2 regions of the Bowmanella denitrificans genome follow, and region 1 is predicted to be linked to the other one. Evidence: predicted binding sites of a transcription regulator. Region 1 holds the regulator's gene; the other holds the start of a gene.

The links. The regulator ArgR, encoded in region 1, controls arginine synthesis, uptake and breakdown. The targets are predictions, from matches to a motif close to ANTGAATANNTATTCANT.
Region 2: the regulator ArgR is predicted to act here: its motif matches at 3,464-3,481, upstream of argC (N-acetyl-gamma-glutamyl-phosphate reductase).

Annotation. Positions count from the first base shown of each region.
Region 1 covers NZ_BAAAEI010000015.1:134,448-141,274, forward strand. The annotation lists gene ABD028_RS14190 (amidohydrolase family protein) at 10-1,464, shown strand; gene mdh (malate dehydrogenase) at 1,541-2,479, opposite strand; gene argR (transcriptional regulator ArgR) at 2,776-3,243, shown strand; gene ABD028_RS14205 (endonuclease/exonuclease/phosphatase family protein) at 3,522-4,688, opposite strand; gene ABD028_RS14210 (TonB-dependent receptor) at 4,795-6,827, opposite strand, start outside.
Region 2 covers NZ_BAAAEI010000031.1:283,672-290,498, forward strand. The annotation lists gene ABD028_RS22530 (DUF3718 domain-containing protein) at 129-524, shown strand; gene ABD028_RS22535 (peroxiredoxin) at 576-1,049, opposite strand; gene ABD028_RS22540 (methylglyoxal synthase) at 1,152-1,565, opposite strand; gene hxpB (hexitol phosphatase HxpB) at 1,595-2,272, opposite strand; gene argE (acetylornithine deacetylase) at 2,285-3,433, opposite strand; gene argC (N-acetyl-gamma-glutamyl-phosphate reductase) at 3,662-4,687, shown strand; gene argB (acetylglutamate kinase) at 4,684-5,454, shown strand; gene ABD028_RS22565 (ornithine carbamoyltransferase) at 5,487-6,401, shown strand; gene ABD028_RS22570 (argininosuccinate synthase) at 6,546-6,827, shown strand, end outside.

The sequences.
Region 1 (6,827 bases):
ATGTCGAAGATGAAACCGCTGCCTTCCCTGCCGATCAAACTGGACAGTACCTCAAACGGCGAATTTTGTCCGCCCAGGCTGAGTGAGCGAGAGGAAAGTATTAACTTTCTCGCCCGTCAATGTATCGAAAGTACCCGCAAGAAACTGGGATTAAGTCGCCGGGACTTTATGCTGACCAGCAGCGCCGCGGCTCTGACTTTGCTTTGTGCCAACCAGGTCAACGCTGCCCAAGGTCTTAATGGTGGCTTTTATGCGCTGTCTGAACTTAGTGCGTTTGAACCACAAATGGCAGATAGCACACTAGCAGGCAACGAATTTATCTTCGATATTCAGGGCCATTTCGTTGACCCCAATGGGCGCTGGCTGAATCAACTCCCCCAGGATGCCAGGCCGTTTTCGAGCATGCCATATGCTGACTGTCCACTGGCTGACTTGGCCGGCGACAGGAGCTACTTGCAATGTCTGGGGCCCAGGCAATTTATCAAGGACGTGTTCCTGGATAGCGACACAGACATAATGGTGCTGTCTTTCGTGCCCTCAATGCGTCACAGCGAGCCTTTAACCATTGAGGAGGCTGATGCTACCCGGCGCATCATTGACGAGTTGGAAGGCCACCAGCGCTTGCTATTGCATGGACGGGTCAATCCTAATCAGGATGGCGACCTGCAGGGCATGGAGGAACTGGCCGAAAAATGGCAGGTCAGCGCCTGGAAAACCTATACGCAATGGGGACCAGATGGCAATGGCTTCTTTCTGTATGACGATGTGGGTATCGCTTTTATAGAAAAAGCCAGGCAGCTTGGCATTAAAAATATCTGTATCCATAAAGGCATTCCGTTTGGTGCTCAGTCATACCAGCACAGTCTGTGCAGCGACATTGGCGTGGTAGCTAAACGCTATCCGGATGTAAACTTTATCATCTACCACTCCGGGTTTGACCCATCCGTGGAGGAAAGGGCGTATACCCATGGCTCACACCGTGCCGGCGTGGATAGTCTTATCCGCTCTTTGCAGGAAAATCAGGTGGCGCCTAACACCAATGTCTATGCTGAACTCGGCTCCACCTGGCGTTTTGTGATGCGCCACCCCGAACAGGCTGCGCACTTGCTAGGCAAATTACTCAGATATGTTGGAGAAAACAATGTGCTGTGGGGCACCGATTCTATCTGGTATGGCTCCCCTCAGGATCAAATCCAGGCCTTTCGTGCTTTTCAAATCAGCGAGGCTTTTGTTGAGCAATACGGTTATCCAGCGCTGACCCCTGAGTTAAAAGCCAAGATCTTTGGCCTGAATGCCTGCAAACCTTATCAGATATCACCTCAGGAAGTGGCGCTGCACAACCGCCAGGATAAGCTGGCTAAAACCCGGGAAAACTATCGCAATCAGCCTAGTCCACACTTCCAGACCTATGGACCGAAAAACCGTCGTGAGTTTCTGAATCTGATGCGCTGGCAAGCAAGTTAACGCAACTAATCAGCACCTGCCTCAAACAAAAAACCGGCCATTCAGGCCGGTTTTCGCAATATAGCTGAATCAGCTATCAGGCTTTATTGACGAAGTCTTCGCCCAGTTGAATATCACCACGCAGGCCACCCAGCATATCTTCTTTGGCTTTTTGCTCAAATGCGCTCAGTTTGCCGTAAGACAGAATTTCTTCCACACCATTGGCGCTCAGGCGCACAGGGTGGGCAAAGAAACGGGCATCATCACTGTTGGTTTCAACATAAGTGTATTCCACCACATTTTCGCCACGCATGGCCGCCACCAATGACAAACAGAAACGCGCCGCCGCCTGTCCCATGGACAATGTGGCACTGCCGCCACCTGCCTTGGCTTCCACCACTTCGGTACCGGCATTCTGAATACGATGCGTCAGGCTGGCCACTTCCTCGTCACTGAACTCCACACCTTCAACCTGAGACAGCAATGGCAGGATAGTGGTGCCAGAGTGGCCACCGATTACAGGCACATGTACGTTGGCAGGATTCAGGCCCTTCAATTCAGCAACAAAAGTTTCGGCGCGAATAACGTCCAGGGTCGTCACACCGAATAATTTGTTTTTGTCATATACGCCTTTGGCTTTCAGCGCTTCGGCGGCAATAGCCACAGTGGTGTTAACCGGGTTGGTAATAATACCGATGCAGGCCTTTGGACAATTGTCAGCAATGGCATCCACCAGATTACGCACAATGCCAGCATTGATATTGAACAGATCTGAACGATCCATACCCGGCTTGCGCGGTACACCGGCAGGGATCAAGACGATGTCACAGCCTTGCAGTGCGGTATTCAGGTCATCCTTGCCAAACCCTTTAACTTTCACATCGGTAGGAATATGGCTCAGGTCCACGGCCACGCCGGGTACCACAGGGGCAACGTCATATAAAGACAATTCAGAGCCGGCAGGCAACTGAGTTTTGAGCAACAGTGACAATGCCTGGCCGATACCGCCGGCAGCACCTAATACGGCTACTTTCATGTTTATCTCCTGTGAATGTGAGTAACGTTTTCGACTGACAGCGCAGTCTGTGAAAAATGTTAGGCTACTAAGCCACTGACAACCCGGGAAATGACCAGATCTGACATTTGAGCCGGATTGCGGAAAACATTGGGGGCAGAGTCTACTTTGTGGCCGGGGGCTTAGCAAGCTGCCTGCAAATCGACTCTAATTCATCAGCAAGTTTAGCGGAATAAGACCAAGGTATAAAAAACATTGATTCGTCAGGTCTGGCAGGTAAAGTAACGGCTTGAATTGATAGCAGTGTAAAAAGCGGGATGGCAATGGCAGGTAAACAAGAAGAACTGATTAAATCCTTTAAGGAAATACTCAAAACCGAAAACTTTGGTTCGCAAGGCGAGATCGTCGAAGCGCTGAAGGAACAGGGCTTTGATAATATCAGTCAGTCGAAGGTGTCCCGCATGCTCAGTAAGTTTGGCGCGGTGCGTACCCGCAATGCGCTGGGTGAAATGGTCTATTGTTTACCGCCGGAACTGGGTATGCCCACGGCCAAGAGCCCGCTTAAGCAATTAGTGCTGGATATCGTACACAACAATGTGATGGTGATTATCCGCACCAGTCCGGGGGCTGCACAGTTAATTGCCAGACTGCTGGATTCATTGAGCCAGGCCGATGGTGTACTAGGTACTATTGCCGGCGATGACACTATATTTATTGCCCCGGCCGACGTCACTCGTATCGATGACACCCTGAAGCGGGTTGAGGCACTGTTCGAAAACGTTTGATTCTTATTCTCGCAGTGCCGCTGAGGTCACAGAGAAAGGATGAGACTCATTGGATACGCAATAAAAAACTCCCTGTTCTCTGTGCCTCTGTGGTGACATCTACTGGTAGGAAACGAACAGGCTCTACATGGCGGAAGCAACATGAAGAAGTACTTCCACTGCTGCCCCGCACAGAACACTGGAAAGGCCGGTTAACAATAAACTATTGAAAGCTCTGCGAACTCGGCGTCTCTGCGATGAATATTGTCGGGTTTATCCAGTCAATACAGATTCAGCACTTACTTAAATGCCAATTCCAACCAAACCATACGATGATCGGAAGAACTCTTACGATCTTTAACCAAGCGATAAAGCGCATCCTCTTTGGCAGGCCAGAATACGCCGCCATCAACAATGTCCCAGCCTGCTTCAGAAGGCAGCACATAGTCGGCGCGCATACGCCATCCAGCGGTGTGGGTAGCGCCAAGCGGATTGTCAGGGCTATGTGCTTTACCACCAGCGCTGCGGGGAACGAACTGACCATTGACCTTGTCATGAGTAATCAGGCCAACAATGGCATCGCGCAACGAATCACCTTCGGTCATGGATGAATTCAGGTCACCCAGCACCACAAAGTTGCCGCCTTTAAAGCCCCCCTTGTTACCTTGATCGTCATAGATATAGGAGGCCTGAGTACCGCCGGATAAATAATCCACCCAGAAACGCACCTCATCGTGGTTACGTTTACCGTTTCTGTCCTCGGGGCCATCAAATACAGGTGGCGTAGGGTGACTGGCCAGTACATGTATCGTTCTACCGTTCACCTGCACCGGAATATCCCAGTGGGACTTAGAGGATAGCCTCAACACATTCTGCGCTTCTGGTGAGTACCAGGGTTGACCATTTGTCTTCACCACAGACGTCATCAGATTGCCAGGCATGTCTTTCCATAAGAAGCGCTGGAAAGTGCGCACATTGGCGGTATCAATAGGAAAGCGGCTAAGCACCACCATGCCGTACTGTCCGGGATACTTACCATATCCGAAAGCATCATCTTCGGTGCCGGAGGCAACGCCATCCCCGCTTAAGTCCACGCCGGAGTCTACGCCGGTGTTGACTGGTGCGACAAAATAGTAGGGATAATCAATCGACTGCGCGCCCTGTTGACTCTTGTTCAGATATTGGCGAATAAATGCCAGCGGCCCCTTCTCAGCATCCGCATCATAGTCAAACTCATTGAGCAGGATAATATCCGGCCTGACCCGCTGAATTATTTCAGCGGTGTTGCGAATCTGCTTGTGTTCGCCGTCTTTCAGTAACTCAAATAATTCCTGTCCCGTAACAGGCTGACCACGCTCAACATAGTTGTCGGCTTCCATACTGACGTTGAAGGTAGCGATGCGGATATCTGCCAAAGTTTGGCTGGCTGCGAACATAAGTAACAGAGGTAGAAGGCGTTTAATCATTGTTATCAATTCCGTCGGCGATGTCACGGCAGAGCGTTGTTTTCTGCCATGCTTTGTTACTGAAAAAGCCGGCACAAGGCCGGCTTTGTTTCAGCGTTATATCAGCTTAGAAGCTATATTTCACGCCCAAACGTACTTCCCACAGAGAGCCTGGATTGTATACAGACTCTGCAGCGTTCTCAGGGTTAACGCCGTTGATAGTGTAAGTACCATCATCGTTCATTTCTGCATCGACTACAGAAGCAGCATTGAACGGACCGCGACGCTGAATACCCCAGTCACTGTTAAGCAGGTTGCCAACATTCTTGATCACCAGGAAGGCATTTGCACGGTGGTCAGCAGTGAACGCAGGCAATTCCTGGTCGAAACGCAGGTCGAACCTGGTGTACCAGCTGGACTCGCCAGCATTACGAGGTACGATCTGTCCACGGTACTTCTCAAGACCAGCCTGTTCAACGAATGAATCAAATTCAGCCTGTACATCGGCAGACGCGAAAGTGACATCAGTACCATATTGATCAACGGTTGGCACATACAACAGTGAGCGATAATCGGCCAGGTCAGAGCCTGGTTGGAAGTTATCAAAGGTGTAAGAGAAGTTACGACCTGCTTTCCTGTTACCAAACAAAGAGATAGTTGTATTGTAACCGTCGAAGAACTCAGCGGTATAACGCACACTCAATGTAAAGTTATGGGGGATTTCATAGTTTGAAGTCGCCACACCCGGGTCATTCTGATCCGCAACTGCGATGTTGGTGAAGTTAGAATACGCCACTGAACTTGTCATTGGGTTGTAGTCTTCTGACTTGTTGTAAGCGTAACCCAGTTGGAAATCCAGACCAAAATCGTACTCTTTTTTCACCGCCAAAGAGATAGTGGTAGAGCTACCATCTTTAGGTGCATTGGTCAGCAGCAAGTCGCTGTAACGAGTGTTACGAGTGATCTCACGCCCGTCAACTGTAGCCAGAACCATCTTGTCGTAAATAGGACGACCATCAATGGTGTCATCACCAGTATCGAAGCTGCTCAAATCAACAATAGTGGCTGAGTCTTGCTTCTTGGTGTAAAGGAAATCGGCAGAGAAGATATAATCATCTTCAGTGGCGTAGGTGACACCAATGTTGTATTTCCACTCAGACGGCATATCAAAATCAGGGTCCACCGCGTTGGTAGAAGGTTCTTCACCCAACGGCGGATTATTGGCCGTGACCTGATCATACATTGACTTGATTGGATCAAACACCGCACGCCCGTCACCAATCTTCTCAGCATCTAAGATATTAATATCAGGACGGTAAGCATCTATATTGGTTATACCATCGTTGGAGTAGCTGTTAGACAACCATACGTTAGGGTTACCGCCAGAATACAGACCAATACCACCACGTACTTCCAGGCTGTCGTCAACGGCCCAGTTAAAGCCAAAACGAGGCTGCAGCAAGTCTTTACCATCGAAGCTCGCCTGATTGGTCATGTTGTAACGTTCTTCAAATAGCGCATTGTGCTTAGGCTTGTCGCTGCTGGAAATCCAGTCATAACGCAAACCAAAGATCAGCGTCACATCATCCAGAGTCCATTTGTCCTGAATATAGGCAGCATGCGTAGAATAGGAGAAAGAAGCTGCTGCATCATTCGGATTATTGGTGCCGGCGGAGTTATTGTAGTAAACGTCATCAGCAATACCTAACTCATAATCATCCAGGCCGCTGGCGCCACCGTTGGTGTTGCGGTTTCTGTCGCCACCAAAACGGTACTCACCAATGGTGTGCTGCATAAACAGGTTAAAGATATCCAGGTTTTCCTGCTCATAACCACCAGTGATGGTGTGCTCATCCAGGTAGTATGTACCAGCAACTTTGAACGTCGTGTTTTCCCAGTCCAGATCGTTAGACTGACGAGAATCATCCGGACCGATAAAAATGGTTCCGCCGTTTTCCAGTGAGCTGATCTGAATTTCACCAAAGCCGCTATCTGCATCAGTGGAACGCTGCTCGTTATCCAGCTTGGTGTGCCCGATACGCACTTCTGTGGAGAAATTGTCTGTCCAGTCTGAATACAATGACATTACCACTGCATCCAGTGTCGCACCTTTCTTATAGAAGTGGTTTGACAATGTCAGGTTTTGGCTGCTGTCATCGG
Region 2 (6,827 bases), on a different contig from region 1:
GCGAGTATAGCGAATCTGCCTATCGCATGCGCGTGAAATATTTTTACTTTTAGCACCTATTTTTCTGGCAGATTTTGTAACTGTCGCTAATCTCTTTCTTGCATACCATCACTTACGGGAAACAAACTATGCAAAAGAGAATCGTTGCTACAGCAGTATTGGCACTGGGCATTGCCATGCCAGGTTGGGCGGACTTAAACGCCGACTTGCAGAACATCTGTACCATTGTCAAAAACAACGACAAATCCGAACTGCGTAAAAAAATGAAAAAAGTCAGGGACGATTACAATCTTAAGCTGGGGGATTACTACGACGGTATCAGTTGTGAAAATCAGAGCCTGATCCGCTATGCCATGATGAACAATGCCGATGATGCTGGCGAGTATATGGTCAAATCCATGTCCAGGGGAGATTTAAGCAAGCCGGAAAAAGACGGCCAGACCATTGAACAATGGGCTGAAGCCAATGGCCATTTAAAAACCGCCACAGGGGTTGCCCTGGTGGACAGGCTGAACGCCAACTAATAAATAGGCAAAAGTTCCACAGAAGGCGCCTGACGGCGCCTCTTTTGTTTGTTACAGCTGGTCCAGCATGGTCTGGGCGTCACTGACTTCAAACATGCCGGCTACTTCCAAGTTGAGCTTTTCCACCACTGCGTCATTAATCAGCATGGAATAGCGCATTGAACGCACCCCACCAAAAACGCCGGTGTCTTTGTCCATGCCCAGAGCGATGGTAAAGCTGGCATCGCCGTCACCCAGCATTAACAACTCTTCGGCGTTCTGGCTGTTACCCCAGGCTTCCATCACAAAGGCGTCATTGACAGACACGCAGATAATGCTGTCCACACCTTTGGCTTTAAGGTTATCGGCCAGGGTGATATAGCCCGGCAGGTGAGAGTTGGAGCAGGTTGGCGTAAAGGCACCCGGGACGGCAAACAGTACAACTTTCTTGCCCTTAAATAGTTCATGGGTACTGAGCTGCTTGGTTTCGCCGTTCTTACGCAGGCTGAGTACTGCCTGGGGCAAGGATTGGCCCACTTGAATCATAATTGGTCCTTGGTTGATTATTACACTCACAGTATTTATCAACTTACCGCTAAGATCATCTAATAAGATATCTGCTAGCTATACGGCATTCTTATAACTCTTCTACTTCTCGTAATTAGGCAGCTTGCGCTGATGGTTGGCATCTTCAAACAGCGGCGAACTGATCATTAAATCTGCGGTGGCTTCATTACAAGCCACCGGCAAATTCCAGACGCTGCATAGCCTGAGCAGGGCTTTAACATCCGGGTCGTGGGGCGCCGGGTTAAGCGGGTCCCAAAAGAAAAACAGCGCATCCAGGGTGCCTTCGGCAATTAATGCACCGATTTGCTGGTCACCGCCTAATGGACCACTTTTAAACCTGTGTACCGGCAGTCCCAGCGCATCAGACAACAGCCCCCCGGTGGTGCCGGTGGCGACCAGGTTATGCCTGGCCAGAATATCGCGGTGCTTTTGTGCCCATTCGATAAGGTCAGGCTTTTTATGATCATGGGCGACCAGCGCCAGGGTTTTCTGCATAGCTTGTTCCTGCCAAAAGTGGATTATTATCAGGCCGTTTTCTGATTATTAAGCCATTGAAACTGAGACAGTTCCAGTGCCTGTTCCAGTGAATCCAGCAACACATCGGCCATGGTGAATTTCTGCGGGTCTTTGTGGCCTGCTTCAGGGACCGCCACGGTATACAACCCCGCAGCTTTAGCGGCCTGCGCGCCGCGGGCCGAATCTTCAAAGGCCATGCATTGCGAAGCATTCAGGGCCAGCTTGTTTAGGGTAGTCAGATACACGGCCGGGTTGGGCTTGCCTGCCACTTCGTGCTCTGCGGAATGATACAGGCTGATATAGTCGCGTAGTTGCAATTTATCCAATACCGCCTCTATCAGGCGGCTCACTGAACCTGACGCCACCGCCAGGGTTAATCCCAGCGCCTTACAACGTGCCAATAAAGTATAAACACCGGGCAGTGCCTGGCCTTTACGCTCTACTAACTCGATTACCCTGTCTTCCAGGCGCCGCGCCACATCACTGACATCCTGCCTGTCCAGCTTGAATTCGTTATACCAATATTGCACGACTTCTTCGGTACTCAGGCCGGTAGTCTGAAAACACATGGACTCGGTCAGGCGTATTCCCACCGTGGCAAACACTTCCTGCTCGGCCTGACGCCACAAAGGCTCAGAATCGATTAGCAGGCCGTCCATATCAAAAATCACTGCTTGTAACTGCAAAACGTCTCTCCGTTATTTCAAACAGACTTGGCCAATCAGATGGCGCAATAAATTAATGGTCGGATTCACATAATCCAGGGCAATAAATTCATCCGGTTGATGGGCCTGGTCAATGCTGCCTGGCCCCAGTACCAGGGTGTCGCAGCCCAATGAACTGATAAAGGGCGCTTCGGTGCAGTAGTTGGCGCTGCTGGCTTTAAAGCCGGTAAATTGTTCGGCCAGGTCAAGCAGCGAGGTTTCGTGACGGCTGGCAAAAGACGGCACCGTGTCGTACATCAATGCCCGGCTGATTCTGCCCGGATAAGCGGTCATAATCGGTGCCAGGGCCTGATCAATGCGGCTGATAGCTTCGGCATCGCTCAGGCCGGGCACCGCGCGCAAATCAAAATTCAGGCGGCAGTGGCCACAAATCCGGTTTTCGCCGTCACCACCATGAATATGCCCCAGATTCATGGTGGTTTTGGCCACGCTGAAGGCCGGATCCACATACTGCGCGGCCAGTTGGTCACGCAGTTTCATCAGTTCACCCACGGCCTGATACATGATCTCTATGGCATTAACCCCTTTATCCGGATCGCTGGAATGACCTGCCTTGCCCGTGATGTCCAGGGTATGGGCCATATGGCCCTTGTGCTTGCAGATAGGTTTAAGGCCGGTGGGTTCACCGATAATGGCCATATCCGGTTTGATCAGTTGCTGCTGGGCGAAAAAACGTGCTCCGGCCATGGAGGTTTCTTCATCGGCGGTAGCCAGAATGTACAACGGCTTGGTTAATTTATTTAGCGGAATCTCGCGCAGGGCCTCCAGAATAAAGGCAAAAAAGCCTTTCATATCACAGGTGCCCAGGCCATAGAGTTTGTTGTCTTTTTCGGTCAGTTTAAAGGGATCAAACTGCCAGCGGCCTTCATCATAAGGCACAGTATCTGAGTGCCCGGCCAGCAGTAAGCCGCCTTCGCCACTGCCGATTCTGGCCAGCAGATTGAATTTATGCCTGGCGTCCGGTACTGGTTGAATACTTATGTGGAAGCCGAAATCCTCCAGCCAGGCCCCCAGCATCTGCAACAAAGGCAAATTGCTTTGGTCGATTTTTTCATCGAATGCACTGATGGTCGGATGTGCGATGATTTGTTTGTAAGCGTCCAGAAATGGCGGCATTTTCATAATAAATTCACAAAATAAATATGCACAATTGTTGAATAAATATGTGTTTGGTGGCAAAGTATCTCACAATTCATACTTTAGTGCATCCAGAACCCTAAATGCAGCAGAATTTGCAGCCTTCTTTCTTAATTCTCGCCCGGCGACGACATTAGCCTTTGTCCCGCTTTCGCGGGCTTGTCATTTGGTTTTGCTACACTTGTTGTCTTTAACACACTGAAAATTCTGATCATGATTAAAACTTGTATTGTTGGAGCCAGTGGTTACACCGGAGCCGAGCTGGCCGCCTTAGTGGCGAAACATCCGGGATTTGAACTTGCTGCATTGTTTGTTTCCCAGGGCAGTCAGGATGCGGGTAAAAATCTGAGTGCGCTCTACGGGCGTTTTAGCGGCTTGCTGGACATGCCGCTGCAGCCCTTGTCTGAAGACAAGCTGAGCGAGCTGGCGCAGAATTATGATCTGGTGTTTCTGGCCACACCCCATGAAGCCAGTCACGAATGGGCGGCCACCCTGAGTGCAGGAAAAGCGGTGGTTATGGACTTGTCCGGTGCATTTCGCCTGAAAGACAAAGATATCTTTGCCCGTTTTTACGGTTTTGCCCATGAACAACCGCAATTGTTGCAGGAAGCGGTATATGGTCTGGCGGACTGGCATGCAGACAAGATTGCCAAGGCCAGGCTGGTGGCCGTTCCGGGTTGTTATCCCACCGCGTCACTGACAGCGTTAAAGCCTTTGCAGGTAGCCGGGCTGCTGGATGAACAACAATGGCCGGTGATTAATGCGGTATCCGGCGTCAGTGGCGCAGGGCGCAAGGCCGCCTTAAACAGCAGTTTTTGTGAGGTCAGCCTGCAAGCCTATGGTGTGCTTGGGCACCGCCATCAACCTGAAATTTCCGCCGAACTGGGGCGTCAGGTGATCTTTACCCCGCACCTGGGTAATTTTAAGCGTGGCATTCTGGCCACCGTCACGGTCAAAGTAAAAGCCGGTGTTACTGCCAGCCAGGTTGACGAAGCCTATCAATCTGCCTATCAGGGCAATCCTATGGTGCGGATACGCAGTGCCTGGCCAAAAATCGATGAAGTGGCCGGCACCTGTTATTGCGATCTGCACTGGAAACTGGATGAAGCGTCTGGCCATTTAGTGGTGACCAGTGCCATCGACAACTTGCTCAAAGGTGCCGCAGCGCAGGCGCTGCAATGCGCCAATATCCGTTTTGGCTTTGCACCCGAAGCCGGTCTGGCGGAGAAGGCCCTATGAAGCCATTAATTGTTAAAGTCGGCGGTGCCTTTATTGGGGATGCCAAGGCCGCCAAGGCGTTACTGGATGTGCTGGCGCAGTTACAAAAAAGTCGTCCGGTACTGCTGGTGCATGGCGGCGGGCCGATTGTTGAAGAGTGGATGCAGGCACTGAATCTGAAAACCGTCAAAATTGACGGTTTGCGGGTCACTACTCCTGAACAGATGCCTTATATCGTCGGGGCACTGGCGGGCACCGCCAATAAGCAACTGGTGGCCCAGGCCATTGCCTGTGGACTGAATCCGGTGGGCCTGGCTCTGACCGACGGTGCCATGGTCAATTGCCAACCCATGGATGCCAAATATGGTGCGGTGGGGTCGGTGACGCCGGGCAATGCCACGTTACTGAAGTTATTGCTGAGTCAGGACTTCCTGCCGGTAATCAGCTCCATTGGCGCCGATCAGAGCGGGCAACTGTTAAACGTTAACGCCGACCAGGCCGCCACTGTGATGGCGCAATTGCTACATGCTGAATTGCTGCTGTTGTCTGATGTGGCCGGGGTGCTGGATGCCGATAAACAACTGCTGAGTGAACTTAGCGCCGCACAAATCCGCGAGCTGATTGACGCTGGCGTTATCCGCGACGGTATGACGGTCAAAGTGGAAGCGGCACTGGCCGCCGCCAAGGACATTGGTCTGCCGGTAACCATCGCCAGTTGGAAACAACCTGAATCTTTGTTGCGGCTGGCCGACAATCAGTCGGCCGGCACGCGTATTTATCCTGACTGAACACCCAATCCGGGGAAACTGGGGACGTACCTATGAAAAAGGATCTGCTGACTTTTGCTGATTGGAGCAAAGCAGAACTACTGAGCCTGCTGAAGCTGGCTCAACAGACTAAGCAAAATCCAGCCGACTATCGCAAGGCACTGGATGGCAAAGCGGTTGCGGCGCTGTTTGAAAAACCTTCGTTGCGAACCCGGGTCAGTTTTGACATAGGTATTAATAAACTGGGTGGCCATATGGTGTACCTGGACAGTCAGGCCGGTAAATTGGCCGGGCGTGAGGATGCCCGCGATATGGGGGCCAATCTGGCCTGCTGGGCCGACGCGATTGTGGCCCGGGTATACAGCCATAACACCCTGGTGCAAATGGCTGAAACGGCCAAGGTGCCGGTCATTAATGCGCTGTGTGACTTGTATCACCCCTGCCAGGCGCTGGCAGATTTTCTGACCGTGCAAGAGGTGCTGGGGGATGTCAGTCAGTGTCGCCTGGCCTATATTGGTGATGGCAATAATGTCAGTAATTCATTGTTGCTGATGGGGGCCATACTGGGGGCGGATATCCGCGTGATTACGCCAAAGGGCCACGAGGTGAAAGGGCAAATTCTCGACCAGGCGCATAGTCTGGCGCAGCAAAGCGGCGCTAAGATTGTTGCCAGCACTGATTTGGATGCCGCCAGAGGTTGTCAGTTCCTGTATACCGACACCTGGTTGTCCATGGGCGACACCACGCCGCTGGCTGAGATTAAAGATAAGTTCCAGCCGTTCCAGTTAAATCGGCAACTGATGGACAAGTGTGGGGCGGATTACGCCATGCATTGCCAGCCTGCCCATCGGGAGTTGGAAATTACCAGTGAACTTATTGATGGCGAGTGTTCACTTTTGCTTCAGCAAGCAGAAAACAGAATGCACGCCCAGAATGCGATTTTAATCAGCCTGCTGACTGCACATTAATTTGCTGCAGTGAATGCGTATATTCGATATCTGAAAAGATATTGAATAGGGCAGGAAAATCATCATCGCACTTTTTATTTTCCGTCCCAGAATAAGGGCATCAATCCGGGTCTGGGCGGTGGCTAAAATTAAAGGAAAAACAGAATGTCAAAGTCTCAAGTGAACAAAGTGGTATTGGCCTATTCTGGCGGTCTGGACACCTCCGCCATCATTCCTTGGCTGAAAGAAAACTATGACTGTGAGGTCGTGGCCTTTGCTGCCGATGTAGGGCAGGGGGATGAAGAGCTGGAAGGCCTTGAGCAAAAGGCCCTGCGCAGTGGTGCCAGCGAATGCCATATTGTTGATTTGAAAGAAGGCTTTGTTGCCGACTACATCTACCCCACTGTGATGACCGGTGCGGTTTACGAAGGTCAGTACCTGCTGGGC